DNA from 2 places in the Marinobacter excellens LAMA 842 genome. Region 1 is predicted to be linked to the other one. Evidence: riboswitches for the same ligand, from Rfam matches in the RefSeq annotation. Region 1 holds a riboswitch; the other holds the start of a gene.
The links. A riboswitch is a leader RNA that binds a small molecule or an ion and turns the genes downstream of it on or off. The one in region 1 is predicted to bind manganese.
Positions count from the first base shown of each region.

Region 2: linked by a shared signal. The riboswitch ahead of J122_RS27720 (TMEM165/GDT1 family protein) and the one ahead of J122_RS04355 (TMEM165/GDT1 family protein) in region 1 are both predicted to bind manganese.

Region 1 covers NZ_LOCO01000003.1:163,398-166,807, forward strand. Annotated here, with positions in the region: gene J122_RS04345 (SDR family oxidoreductase) at 1-513, opposite strand, end outside; gene J122_RS04350 (L,D-transpeptidase family protein) at 557-1,597, opposite strand; gene J122_RS04355 (TMEM165/GDT1 family protein) at 1,658-2,227, opposite strand; yybP-ykoY riboswitch at 2,313-2,417, opposite strand; gene J122_RS04360 (DHA2 family efflux MFS transporter permease subunit) at 2,464-3,410, opposite strand, start outside.
Region 2 covers NZ_LOCO01000005.1:164,185-167,594, reverse strand. Annotated here, with positions in the region: gene J122_RS27730 (MarR family transcriptional regulator) at 1-24, shown strand, start outside; gene J122_RS27725 (DHA2 family efflux MFS transporter permease subunit) at 28-1,419, shown strand; yybP-ykoY riboswitch at 1,466-1,570, shown strand; gene J122_RS27720 (TMEM165/GDT1 family protein) at 1,656-2,225, shown strand; gene J122_RS27715 (L,D-transpeptidase family protein) at 2,286-3,326, shown strand; gene J122_RS27710 (SDR family oxidoreductase) at 3,370-3,410, shown strand, end outside.

The DNA.
Region 1 (3,410 bases):
TTCGACACGCAAACCCTCGCAAAGTGCCGCCAATCCGGCCTTGATCGCCGCATAGGTGGTGACGTTGCCCGGCATCCCCCGAACAGCCGTTACCGATGATACGGCAACCAGGTGACCATGGTTCTGTGCCCGGAAAATCTCCATGGCGGCTTCTATCTGGGCCAGGGCGGAAACAAAATTGGTTTCTGCGGTCTGCCGGTTGGCATCAAAGCGCCCGGTGCCCAGCGGCTGCCCCTTGCCAATCCCGGCATTGACGATGATCCTGTCGAGCTGACCAAACTCCTCCCGGAAAGCCTGAAAAACCTCGGCCACTTGTGCGTGATCATTCACATCCAGGGCCCGCACACTGATCTTCACTCCCGGATAGGTGCCCTCCAGCTCGGCCCGGAGCTGGTCCAGCCGCTCGGTACGACGGGCACACAGGGCAAGGTGATCACCCCGGGCAGCAAACTCCCGGGCCATGCCTTCACCCAGTCCGGAACTGGCTCCGGTAATCAGTATAGTACGACTCATGAGTACTCCTGCCGTTTGGTTTTTGTTGGTTGCGGCGCCGGGGTCAAAAGTACAGCTTTTGCTCCGGCTCTGCAGGCTCTGCCGGGTTGCTTTCCGTCTGCCCCTTATCAGAAGCCACCCGGGTCAGCCGCTCACCGACCATAGTGGGAATGCCATCGGCCTGATCCACCACCAGCTCGATGGACCGGCGCTGGACTTCCACGTCCGGGTGTTGCTGGCGGAAGGCTTCCAGTTTTTCCAGTGTTACACGCCATAGCTGTTCGCGATCCTCGGGCGAGTAATCTTCATGGGGCCGGTGTACTTCAAGCCAAACCTCGCCGCCAGACAAGCCAAGCTTGACAGGTTCGCGAATAATCTGGACCGACGTGCCCTTCTGAACCTGATAGACAAACCGGGAAATGTCTTCGTTGTACATACGGAAACAGCCGGCACTGACCGGCAAGCCGATACCGAAACGCTTATTGGTTCCGTGGATCAGATAGCCTTTCTCGCTTAACATCAGGGCATGAGTGCCAAGCGGATTATCCGGGCCGGGCGGGATCATACGCGGCAGATACTCTCCGCGGGCCTCATAGGATGCCCGGATACTGGCCGGCGGATACCACGCAGGCGATTCCAGTGGCATGGTTACCTCGGCGTCGGTTAGCGGTGACGGATTCTCTTCACGCCCAATGCCCACCGGATACACCTGAACGCCATCGTTGGTGAAATAATAGAGCCGATACTCGGCCAAGTTAATCACGATGCCTTCCCGGCGCGCATCGGGCAGAACATACATACGCGGCAGGGTAATGGTCGTGCCGTCTCCCGGTAACCAGGGGTCAACACCCGGATTGGCCTTCACCAACTCCAGGTAACCCAGAGCCTCATCATGGCCAATAGCAGCAAAGGTATCCTCATAGCGGGTCGTGAAAACCTGCAGCTCCCCCGCCAGATCGCCGTTAAGAGCGAAAGTTGGTACCCGGGGCGAACGATCGTTTTCCACCGTTGCAGTGTCTGACGGCTTTTGGTTCTGCGCAGCATTGACAGCTGACGCCAGGAACATCAGGCACACCAGAACGGCGACACATTTTTTCAACCACATATCAACCAGTTCCCATAAACATTCATTCCGGGCCTCTGCTCTGAAAGACACGGTTCCGTGTCAGGAGTTCACCAGGGTGGTCCAGACCGTTACCACCGCCAGCACCACAAACAATACGCTGGCACTGATCCTGGCCGTCGCCAGCGGCATTCGCTCCATTAGCCAGCGCCCTGCCAGGATCACCGGAATATTGGCCAGGAGCATGCCTACCGTCGTGCCGATGATAACCCATAACGTTTCCGTATACCTTGCCGCCAGGACCACCGTAGCCACTTGGGTTTTATCACCTATCTCCGCCAGGAAGAACATTACCGTAGTAGCCCAGAAGGCGCCCATGCCGAGAAACCGAGATTCGGCACTGTCGTCTTTATCCGGTATCAGCAACCACAGGGCGATGGCGACAAAGCTCACTGCGAGAATCCAGGGCAGCCACTGGGACGGAATCCAGCTGGCCACCCAGGCCCCCAGCCACGCTGAGAGCGCGTGATTGAGCACGGTCGCAACCAGAATACCAAGAATGATAGGGGTACGCTTTGCGTATCGGGCAACCAGGAAAAGAGACAGGAGCTGGGTTTTGTCGCCAATTTCGGCAACGGCCACGGCAAGGGTTGAAGCGAGAAACGCATCCATTCGAAGAGACCTCAGGGCGGAAATCGTCAGACATGAGACAGCTCACCTTCCGCCCAGTGGAGGTGATCTGCCTCAGGTCTTGCCAATTCCGCGATCAATCACGGAACACGGTAGCCATGGAGAATGAGCTCCAAGTATGTTGACTACCGTCCGCTCCTGTTACCCAGAAGCGAAGGCTACTCCCCCGAAGTTGGCCACATGCTAATGAATCCCGCCGGAAATGGCAACTGGCCACCTTACACCCGCATTTTCCAGACCGGCACGGCAGCCAACGCCACAAACACCGCTACCAGCCACCAGGCTGCCTCGAACGCAGCCACAGTAGGCACACTGCCCTGGTGTTCACCGAACTCGATGGTCAGTGCCACCACATTTACCCCCAGGGCACCCCCGAGTTGGCGGGCGAAATTGATGGTGCTGGACCCGGCGCCCAGCTGTTCCTTGGGCAGTGGATTCAGCGCACCGGTGGACAGGGCCGGCAGCATAAAGCCAATCCCAATCCGGCCCAGCACTGCCCAGAGTACCAGCCAGCCAAACCCAGCGTACTGGCCGGTCAGAGCAAACAGGACCGCAGACAGGGCGAACACCGCGATTCCAAACAGCACCAGGCTGCGGGCGCTGCGCTTGTCTGCCAGCCGGCCCGACAGTGGAAAAACAATGCCCAGCACCACCCCGGCGGGCAGCATCAGCAGACCCGCCTCCGTCGCGGAGAAGCCCAGCGTGGTCTGCACAAACAGAGGAATCAGGTAGGTTGAGCCAAACAGCGCCAGCCCAAGCGCCATGGCGCCCAGCGTGGCGAACAGAAACACCGGTTGGCGCAACAGTAGCAGGTTAACCAGGGGATGCTTCGCCGTGCGTTCCCGAAAGACAAAGGCGAACAGAAGGCCAAGGGCCAACGCCCATTGCATCACGATTCGCAGTTCCTGGCCTGGCCAGGCCTGCATTCGGGTCAGGGTATCGAGGGTCAGGGCGATGGTTGCCCCAAGCAGTAACAAACCGGGCAGATCAAAGGGATAAGGCGCAGGGCGGGAGCGGGGCAGCGGCAGGAACCGCCAGGCCATCCAGACACCCAGAAGGGTGACCGGTGCCGGCGCAAACATCACATAGCGCCAGTTGAACTGGTCCACCAGAAAGCCACCCAGCACAGGGCCCAATGCCGGTGCCAGAATCACCCCCATGCCAT
Region 2 (3,410 bases), on a different contig from region 1:
GATAATGCCGAGAAGCAGAAGTAACGCTTGATCGATAATTCTGTCGAGGGCCTGACCGCCCGTTACGGCGAACGCTGGCGCTGGCTGGCCGTTGCTACGGTTGTCCTTGGCACCATGGCCACGGTGCTCAGCGCCACGGTGGTGAATGTTGCGCTCCATGACATCATGATGGAGTTCGGCATTCGCCAGGGCCAGGTGCACTGGCTGGCCACCGGATTCATCGCCGCCATGACCACCACCATGCTGGCGTCCGCCTGGCTGCTGGACCGTTTTGGTGTGCGCCTGACCCTGGGTGTTGCCATGGCGGTGTTCACCGTCATATCCCTTGTCGGCGGCTTTGCCGAGTCTCCTGAACAGCTGATTGCCGCCAGAATAGGCCAGGGCGCCATGGCCGGGTTGATGCAACCCATGGGCATGTACCTGGTGTTCCGGATATTTCCGGCAGACAGGCGTGGTCAAGCCATGGGCATTTATGGCATGGGGGTGATTCTGGCACCGGCATTGGGCCCTGTGCTGGGTGGCTTTCTGGTGGACCAGTTCAACTGGCGCTATGTGATGTTTGCGCCGGCACCGGTCACCCTTCTGGGTGTCTGGATGGCCTGGCGGTTCCTGCCGCTGCCCCGCTCCCGCCCTGCGCCTTATCCCTTTGATCTGCCCGGTTTGTTACTGCTTGGGGCAACCATCGCCCTGACCCTCGATACCCTGACCCGAATGCAGGCCTGGCCAGGCCAGGAACTGCGAATCGTGATGCAATGGGCGTTGGCCCTTGGCCTTCTGTTCGCCTTTGTCTTTCGGGAACGCACGGCGAAGCATCCCCTGGTTAACCTGCTACTGTTGCGCCAACCGGTGTTTCTGTTCGCCACGCTGGGCGCCATGGCGCTTGGGCTGGCGCTGTTTGGCTCAACCTACCTGATTCCTCTGTTTGTGCAGACCACGCTGGGCTTCTCCGCGACGGAGGCGGGTCTGCTGATGCTGCCCGCCGGGGTGGTGCTGGGCATTGTTTTTCCACTGTCGGGCCGGCTGGCAGACAAGCGCAGCGCCCGCAGCCTGGTGCTGTTTGGAATCGCGGTGTTCGCCCTGTCTGCGGTCCTGTTTGCTCTGACCGGCCAGTACGCTGGGTTTGGCTGGCTGGTACTCTGGGCAGTGCTGGGCCGGATTGGGATTGGCTTTATGCTGCCGGCCCTGTCCACCGGTGCGCTGAATCCACTGCCCAAGGAACAGCTGGGCGCCGGGTCCAGCACCATCAATTTCGCCCGCCAACTCGGGGGTGCCCTGGGGGTAAATGTGGTGGCACTGACCATCGAGTTCGGTGAACACCAGGGCAGTGTGCCTACTGTGGCTGCGTTCGAGGCAGCCTGGTGGCTGGTAGCGGTGTTTGTGGCGTTGGCTGCCGTGCCGGTCTGGAAAATGCGGGTGTAAGGTGGCCAGTTGCCATTTCCGGCGGGATTCATTAGCATGTGGCCAACTTCGGGGGAGTAGCCTTCGCTTCTGGGTAACAGGAGCGGACGGTAGTCAACATACTTGGAGCTCATTCTCCATGGCTACCGTGTTCCGTGATTGATCGCGGAATTGGCAAGACCTGAGGCAGATCACCTCCACTGGGCGGAAGGTGAGCTGTCTCATGTCTGACGATTTCCGCCCTGAGGTCTCTTCGAATGGATGCGTTTCTCGCTTCAACCCTTGCCGTGGCCGTTGCCGAAATTGGCGACAAAACCCAGCTCCTGTCTCTTTTCCTGGTTGCCCGATACGCAAAGCGTACCCCTATCATTCTTGGTATTCTGGTTGCGACCGTGCTCAATCACGCGCTCTCAGCGTGGCTGGGGGCCTGGGTGGCCAGCTGGATTCCGTCCCAGTGGCTGCCCTGGATTCTCGCAGTGAGCTTTGTCGCCATCGCCCTGTGGTTGCTGATACCGGATAAAGACGACAGTGCCGAATCTCGGTTTCTCGGCATGGGCGCCTTCTGGGCTACTACGGTAATGTTCTTCCTGGCGGAGATAGGTGATAAAACCCAAGTGGCTACGGTGGTCCTGGCGGCAAGGTATACGGAAACGTTATGGGTTATCATCGGCACGACGGTAGGCATGCTCCTGGCCAATATTCCGGTGATCCTGGCAGGGCGCTGGCTAATGGAGCGAATGCCGCTGGCGACGGCCAGGATCAGTGCCAGCGTATTGTTTGTGGTGCTGGCGGTGGTAACGGTCTGGACCACCCTGGTGAACTCCTGACACGGAACCGTGTCTTTCAGAGCAGAGGCCCGGAATGAATGTTTATGGGAACTGGTTGATATGTGGTTGAAAAAATGTGTCGCCGTTCTGGTGTGCCTGATGTTCCTGGCGTCAGCTGTCAATGCTGCGCAGAACCAAAAGCCGTCAGACACTGCAACGGTGGAAAACGATCGTTCGCCCCGGGTACCAACTTTCGCTCTTAACGGCGATCTGGCGGGGGAGCTGCAGGTTTTCACGACCCGCTATGAGGATACCTTTGCTGCTATTGGCCATGATGAGGCTCTGGGTTACCTGGAGTTGGTGAAGGCCAATCCGGGTGTTGACCCCTGGTTACCGGGAGACGGCACGACCATTACCCTGCCGCGTATGTATGTTCTGCCCGATGCGCGCCGGGAAGGCATCGTGATTAACTTGGCCGAGTATCGGCTCTATTATTTCACCAACGATGGCGTTCAGGTGTATCCGGTGGGCATTGGGCGTGAAGAGAATCCGTCACCGCTAACCGACGCCGAGGTAACCATGCCACTGGAATCGCCTGCGTGGTATCCGCCGGCCAGTATCCGGGCATCCTATGAGGCCCGCGGAGAGTATCTGCCGCGTATGATCCCGCCCGGCCCGGATAATCCGCTTGGCACTCATGCCCTGATGTTAAGCGAGAAAGGCTATCTGATCCACGGAACCAATAAGCGTTTCGGTATCGGCTTGCCGGTCAGTGCCGGCTGTTTCCGTATGTACAACGAAGACATTTCCCGGTTTGTCTATCAGGTTCAGAAGGGCACGTCGGTCCAGATTATTCGCGAACCTGTCAAGCTTGGCTTGTCTGGCGGCGAGGTTTGGCTTGAAGTACACCGGCCCCATGAAGATTACTCGCCCGAGGATCGCGAACAGCTATGGCGTGTAACACTGGAAAAACTGGAAGCCTTCCGCCAGCAACACCCGGACGTGGAAGTCCAGCGCCGGTCCATCGAGCTGGTGGTGGATCAGGCCGATGGCATTCCCACTATGGTCGGTGAGCGGCTGACCCGGGTGGCTTCTGATAAGGGGCAGACGGAAAGCAACCCGGCAGAGCCTGCAGAGCCGGAGCAAAAGCTGTACTTTTGACCCCGGCGCCGCAACCAACAAAAACCAAACGGCAGGAGTACTCATGAGTCGTACTATACTGATTACCGGAGCCAGTTCCGGACT